DNA from 2 places in the Mesorhizobium sp. ISC11 genome. Region 2 is predicted to be linked to the other one. Evidence: predicted binding sites of a transcription regulator. Region 2 holds the regulator's gene; the other holds the start of a gene.

Region 1 (3,697 bases), 5.6 Mb from region 2:
GCTGCACATCTGGGCGCTGCATGTCGTCGGCCAGTCGAACCCGACGGGCATCGAGGTCAAGTCGAAGACCGACACCGTGGCCTTCACCCCCTACGCGACCATCAAGGACGCGTTCGGCATGATCGTGTTCCTGTTCTTCTTCGCCTATTTCGTCTTCTACCTGCCGAACTATCTCGGCCATCCCGACAACTACATCGTCGCCAACCCGCTGAAGACGCCGGCCCACATCGTGCCCGAATGGTACTTCCTGCCGTTCTACGCGATCCTGCGCGCCATCACCTTCAATGTCGGGCCGATCAACTCCAAGCTCGGCGGCGTGCTATGCATGTTCGGCGCCATCGTCATGTTGTTTCTGGTGCCGTGGCTCGACACTTCGAAGGTGCGCTCGGCGGTTTACCGCCCTTGGTACAAGCTGTTCTTCTGGCTGTTCGTGGCCGATGCCATCCTGCTTGGCTGGCTGGGCTCGCAGCCGGCGGAAGGCAGCTATGTGTTCATGGCGCAGATGGCGACATTGTTCTACTTCGCCTTCTTCCTGATCGCGCTGCCGGTGCTCGGCCTGATTGAGACGCCGCGACGGCTGCCGAACTCGATCACCGAGGCGGTGCTCGAGAAGAACAAGGGCGGCAGCGGACATCCGGCGGGCGCTACGGCGGCTCCGGAAACCAAAGGCTGAGCGGTAGAGAATCTAAGGGGATTTGGCATGAAAAAGATTCTCACCTCGCTGGCGCTGATCGGCCTTGTGGCCGTCGCCGCTGGGGCCGCGGGCACTCGGGCGATCGCCGCCGAAGAGGCACACAATGTGGCCAATCCGACGCATTTCCCGATCGACGAGCCGAAGGAAATGGACTGGAGTTTCACCGGCCCATTCGGCACCTATGACAAGGCGCAGCTGCAGCGCGGCCTCAAGGTCTACAAGGAAGTCTGCTCGGCCTGCCATTCGATGAACCTGGTGGCGTTCCGCACGCTGTCGGACCTCGGCTATTCCGATGCGCAGATCAAGACGCTGTCGGCCGAGTACACCATCCACGACGGTCCCAACGATGCCGGCGACATGTTCGACCGTCCCGGCAAGCCGTCCGACCACTTCCCACCGCCCTTCGCCAATGAGGAAGCCGCCGCTGCCTCCAATGGCGGTGCTGCTCCGCCAGACATGTCCCTGCTGGCCAAGGCTCGCGGTGTCGAACGCGGTTTTCCGCAGTTCGTCTTCGATATCTTTACCCAGTACGACGCGGGCGGCCCCGACTATATCCACTCGCTGCTGACCGGCTACGACCAGACGCCGCCTGCCGGCATGGTGATCCCGGAAGGCACCCACTACAATCCGTACTTCATGTCCGGCGTGTCGCTGAAGATGCCCAAGCCGCTCTCCGACGGCCAGGTGACCTATGATGACGGTGCGCCGCAGACCATCGACCAGTATTCCCGCGACGTCTCCGCCTTCCTGGCATGGGCGGCCGAGCCGCATATGGAAGAGCGCAAGAAGACCGGTTTTCGCGTTCTGGTGTTCCTGCTTTTGTTCGGCGCGCTGGTCTATCTCACCAAGCGCAAGGTGTGGGAAGGCGTGGCGCATTAAGCCACACAATCAAGTGATCGCAAAGGGCGCCGAGAGGCGCCCTTTTGCATTTCCGGAGGCTGGTCGTGTCACATGGCCGTCACCGCATCCGGCGATCCTGGGCTGCTCTCATCAAAGGATCGCATTCATGAAAAGATACGCATCGCTCGCGGCAGGCCTGCTGCTGCTCATCGTCGGCTCGGCCGCGCAAGCGGAAGACGCCCAGCCTTTCGTCACCAACAAGGATGTCGACCTGACGATGATCCTGCCGCCGCCGCCGGCAAATGATTCGGCACAGACCAAGGCCGAACTCGGCGAGGTGCTGATGCTGCAGGTGACACGCACGCCCGAGATGGTGGCCAGCGCCGTTGCCGATGCCGAGGAGAATGTCTGGCGCTTCGCCAACGTCATGGGGCCGAAATTCAACAAGGAAACGCTGCCCAAATTCAGCGCCTTCTTCGATCGCGTCGTGGCCACCGAAGGCGCCGTCGTCGATCCGGCCAAGGATATCTGGAAGCGCCCGCGTCCGCACCAGCTCAGCGACCTCGTCAAGCCGGCGGTCAAGTTGTCGAGCTCCGGTTCCTGGCCGTCCGGCCACGCCACCGTCGGCACCATGATGGGCATTATCCTGTCCGATATGGTTCCGGAAAAGCGCGCAGAGATCATGGCGCGTGCGGCCGAATACGCCCACAACCGCGAGGTCGGCGGCATCCACTATGCGTCCGACGTCGAGATGGGCAGGATTTCCGGCAGCGTCATCGCCGCGGTCCTGCTCAACCGGGACGACTTCAAGGCCGAATATGAAGTGGCCAGGGCCGAGCTTCGTTCGGATCTCGGCATGTAACCTTCGTCAATCGGATCAGACCAGAAAGGGGCGCTTCGGCGTCCCTTTTTTGCTCATGGCCATGTCCGGAGGGCGGTTCGAAAAATAGTCCGTTGGCACGCCGACAACAGGTTGATATTCGATGCATCGAACGGTGGCGAGAAACTTGTCCCGCCATGGCCTTTGGAATTCGATGATGCGGCTCAGCGACTGTCACAACTTTTCCGATTTCCGCCGCATGGCGCAGCAGCGGCTGCCGGGACCGATCTTCAACTACATCGACGGCGCGGCGGACGACGAGGTCACCTATCGCCGCAACACCGAAAGCTTCGAGACCTGCGACCTCGTTCCCAACGTGCTGCGCGGGGTGAGCGAGGTCGACATGTCGGTGACGGTCATGGGCCAGAAGCTGGCGATGCCGTTCTATTGCTCGCCGACCGCCTTGCAGCGCCTGTTCCATCACCAGGGCGAGCGCGCGGTCGCCAAGGCCGCCGCCAAATACGGCACGATGTTCGGCGTGTCGTCGCTGGGCACTGTCAGCCTCGAGGAGGCGCGCAGCATCAGCAGCGGCCCGCAGGTCTACCAGTTCTATTTCCACCGGGATCGCGGTCTTAACCGGGCGATGATGCAGCGGGCGAAGGCGGTCGGGGTCGAGGTGATGATGCTGACCGTCGACAGCATCACCGGGGGAAACCGCGAGCGCGACAAACGAACCGGCTTTGCCATTCCCTTCAAGCTCAACCTTACCGGAATGGCGCAGTTCGCGCTCAAGCCGGCCTGGGCGATCAACTATTTCACCCATGAGGGCTTCAAGCTGCCGCAGCTCGACGAGCATGTCGACATGGGCGGCGGCACGATGTCGATCAGCCGTTACTTCACCGAGATGCTCGATCCGTCGATGACATGGGACGACGTCGCCGAGATGGTCAAGCTCTGGTCGGGTCCGTTCTGCCTAAAGGGCGTCATGTCGGTGGAGGATGCCAAACGCGCTGTCGACATCGGCTGCAGCGGCATCGTGCTGTCGAACCATGGCGGGCGGCAGCTGGATGGCTCACGGGCGGCGTTCGACCAGCTTGCCGAGATCGTCGATGCGGTTGGCGACAGGATCGACGTCATCATGGATGGCGGCGTGCAGCGCGGCACACACGTGCTGAAAGCGCTGTCGCTCGGCGCCAAGGCCGTCGGCGTCGGACGCTACTATCTGTTTCCGCTCGCGGCGGCCGGCCAGCCCGGCGTGGAACTGGCGCTCGAACAGATGCGGGTCGAGATCGAACGCGGCATGAAGCTGATGGGCTGCAGCTCGATCGAACAATTGTCGCGCA
Region 2 (3,697 bases):
CATCGAGCCCGAGAACAGGAAGTCGGCATTGGGATCGGCACCGGAGCCCTTGATGAAGACGTAGTTGCCTTCCGGCTTGACCTTGAACACTTCGCGGGCCTGCATACGGCCGACTTCCTTGTTGTCGAAGGTGAGGTAGAAAACGTCCTTGTTCTCGATCAACCGGTCATAGCCGACGACCGGAATGCCTTCGTCCAGCGCCTTCTGCACGGCCGGGCCGATGGCCGAAGCATCCTGCGCCAGGATGATCAGGGAATTGGCGCCCTGCGAGATCAGGCTTTCGACGTCGGTAAGCTGCTTGCCGGGATTGGACTGCGCATCGGCGGAGATGTACTTGTCGCCGGCGGCCTCGATCGCCGTCTTCATGGCGGCCTCGTCGGTCTTCCAGCGTTCCTCCTGGAAGTTGGACCACGAAACGCCGACGACCTTGTCCTTCGCCTGCGCGACAGACGCGAGCGTCAGCGACATGGCGGCACCCGCCAGGATGGCGGCTGTGAATCTTTTCATATTATCCTCCCTGCGCCGCGTATGGCGCGACCAAACTGGCCCGAGGGCCGGCACAGAGGCCCTATTTTTTCGAGCCTCGAAAAAATACTGGGCCAACGCCCGAACGCTGTCAACATCGATTCTGATGGATTTTGATGTCGTCTCGAATTTTTTTTCGGGCCTCGGAATAAATAAATGACACGGCGCGCGGCTTCTGCCAGTATTTGACCGCGTCACCGACAGCGTTCCAGGGCAGGAAGAACCGCGGCGACCGGGAGGATATGAAAGAGCATGTCGGTCGGAATCCGCCACGACGATTTGCGCCGCCGCAACCGCGCGATGGTGATCGCCGCGGTGCGCCGCGCCGGACAGCCGTCGCGCACCGAGATCGCCGCAACCACAAGCCTCAGCCATTCGACGATCTCGGCGATCTCATCCGACCTGATCGTCGAAGGCATCCTGACCGAAAGCAAGCCGAGCGAGGCCGGCTCGCTCAAACGCGGCCGTCCGCAGGTCGGCCTCAGCCTCAATCCGGAAGCGGCCGCGGTAATGACCGTGGTGCTGTCGCTGAACTTCCTCTCGGTCGCCGTCATCGACTATGCCGGCCAGGTAATATCCGAGGAACAGCGTCGGCTCGACACGCTGACGATGTCGCGCGACTCGCTGATCGGTGAGTGCACGGCAATCGTGCGGCGCCGCCTGGAAGATCCCGACCTGGACGTGCGCAGCATCGCTCGTATCGCGCTGGCCGTCCAGGGCATCACCGACACCCGTGCCCGCGCCATGCTGTGGTCGCCGATCACGCCGCACACCGACATCGCCTTCGCCGACATATTCGAAGAGGAGTTCGGCATCCCCGCCATTATGGAGAACGACTGCAACATGATGGCGGTGGCGCTGCGCTGGCGCGACCCCGATCGTTACCGCGACGATTTCATCGCCATCCTCCTGTCGCACGGCATCGGCATGGGGCTGGTGCTGAAGGGCGAATTGTTCACCGGCACCCATTCCTCGGGCGGCGAATTCGGCCACATGATCCATCGGCCGAACGGCGCGCTGTGTCGCTGCGGACGGCGCGGCTGCGTCGAAGCCTATGCCGGCAATTATGCCATCTGGCGCAACGCGCGGCAGATGGGCGAGGATGCAGAGCCCGTCGCCGATGTCAGCGACGCCGACATGCGCGCCCTGGCTGCCGCCGCCCGCGAAAGGGACGGGCCCGAACGGGAAGCCTATCGCAAGGCCGGCGAAGCGCTCGGCTACGGCCTCGGCAGCCTGTTTGCGCTGATCGATCCGGCGCCGGTCGCCATGGTCGGCGTCAGCGCCGCCGCCTTCGACCTGATCGAGCCGGCATTGCGGCAAGCGATTGCCCAGACCGCCGGCGGTCAGCATTCCAAGTCGATTTCCTTCGACACCGAGCCGAACGAACTGCCGCTGATCCGCGAAGGCTGCGCCATGCGGGCGCTGATCTTCGTCGATCAGGAGATTTTTGCGCCGGGCGTGCAGGCGAGATCCGGTCTCGGCGGCAAGAACGTGGCGTGAGTTCAAACGAGGGAGTTCAGTCCTCGCGAATGGCGTAACCCGCCCCACGGATGGTGCGAATGACATCGGGCATGCGGCCGTTGTTGACCGCCTTGCGCAGCCGGCCGACATGCACATCGACCGTGCGTTCGTCGATGTAGATCGTCTCGCCCCAGACATTGTCGAGCAGTTGGCTGCGCGAGAACACGCGGCCTGGATGGCGCATCATGAATTCAAGCAGGCGGAATTCCGTCGGCCCGAGCCGGATTTCGCTCTTCTTGCGATAGACGCGGTGCGACTCGCGATCGAGCACGATATCGCCGACCTTGAGCACGCTGGACAGCACTTCCGGCTTGGCCCGGCGCAGCAGCGCCTTGACCCTGGCCATGAACTCCGGCGTCGAGAAAGGCTTGACCAGATAGTCGTCGGCACCGGTCGAGAGGCCGCGCACGCGGTCGCTTTCCTCGCCTCGCGCGGTCAGCATGATGATCGGCAGCCGCTCGGTCTCGGGACGCATCCTTAGCCGGCGGCAGAGTTCGATACCGGAAACCGCAGGCACCATCCAGTCGAGCACCAGAAGGTCTGGAACGTTCTCCTGCAGCCGGATTTCGGCCTCGTCGCCGCGCGTCACCACCTCGACCTGGTAACCTTCGGATTCGAGATTGTAGCGGAGCAGCACGCCTAGCGGCTCCTCATCCTCCACCACCATGATGCGTGGCGCGATCATCGGCTGGTCACCCCTGTCATGCCGCTGGCGCGGACATTGCCGTCTCGTCCTGCTTCGGACGGTTGGCTGGCAACTGCGTGCCGGTCAAAACATAATAGGCATTTTCGGCGATGTTGGTCACGTGGTCGCCGATCCGCTCGAGGTTCTTGGCGCAAAACAACAGGTGCGTGCACGCCGTGATGTTGCGCGGATCTTCCATCATGTAGGTCAGAAGTTCGCGGAACACCGATGTGTATTTGACGTCGATGCGTTCATCATTGTTTCTGAGCGTGGCAAGCGCTGCCGCGTCAGCGGCGGCATACTCGTCGACGACCCCCTGCACCTGGATCAGCACCAGCTGCGCCATTGCGTCGATCGAATGCGAAAGGTCGTGCGGCGTGACGCTCAGCCCGACAGTGCCGACGCGCTTGGCGATGTTCTTGGCAAGGTCACCGATGCGCTCGAGGTCGCCGGCCATGCGGATCGAACCGACCACCGCACGCAGATCGTTGGCCATCGGCTGGCGCTTGGCGATCAGCGTGATGGCACGATCGTCCAGCTCGCGCTGGCGTGCATCCATGATGGCGTCGTCGGAAACCACCCGCTGCGCCAGCGCATTGTCCGAATTGAGCAAAGCCCTGGTCGAGCCACCGACCATCGAGCGGGCGAGATCGCCCATGTCGCGGATCAGCTGGCTGATCTGCTCCAGATCCTCATCGAAAGATGCGACGGTATGTTCACCCATGATCTTCGTCCCTCATATGCCAGAGATCAGCCGAACCGGCCGGTGATGTAGTCCTGGGTGCGTTTGTCGTCGGGGGTGGTGAACATCTTGTCGGTGGCGCCCTCCTCGACCAGATAGCCAAGATGGAACATCGCGGTGCGCTGCGACACGCGCGCTGCCTGCTGCATCGAATGGGTGACGATGACGATCGTATAGTTCTGACGCAGTTCGTCGATCAGTTCCTCGACGCGAGCGGTGGCGAT

The links. The regulator PhoB, encoded in region 2, activates phosphate uptake and scavenging genes when phosphate is short. The targets are predictions, from matches to a motif close to TGTCATNNANCTGTCAT.
Region 1: the regulator PhoB is predicted to act here: its motif matches at 1,640-1,656, upstream of RPF88_RS00065 (acid phosphatase).

What each region holds. Positions count from the first base shown of each region.
Region 1 covers NZ_JAVSPW010000001.1:8,675-12,371, forward strand. Annotated here, with positions in the region: gene RPF88_RS00055 (cytochrome b) at 1-673, shown strand, start outside; gene RPF88_RS00060 (cytochrome c1) at 701-1,573, shown strand; gene RPF88_RS00065 (acid phosphatase) at 1,701-2,396, shown strand; gene RPF88_RS00070 (alpha-hydroxy acid oxidase) at 2,572-3,697, shown strand, end outside.
Region 2 covers NZ_JAVSPW010000001.1:5,647,844-5,651,540, reverse strand. Annotated here, with positions in the region: gene xylF (D-xylose ABC transporter substrate-binding protein) at 1-507, opposite strand, end outside; gene RPF88_RS27310 (ROK family protein) at 778-2,025, shown strand; gene phoB (phosphate regulon transcriptional regulator PhoB) at 2,042-2,731, opposite strand; gene phoU (phosphate signaling complex protein PhoU) at 2,748-3,455, opposite strand; gene pstB (phosphate ABC transporter ATP-binding protein PstB) at 3,482-3,697, opposite strand, start outside.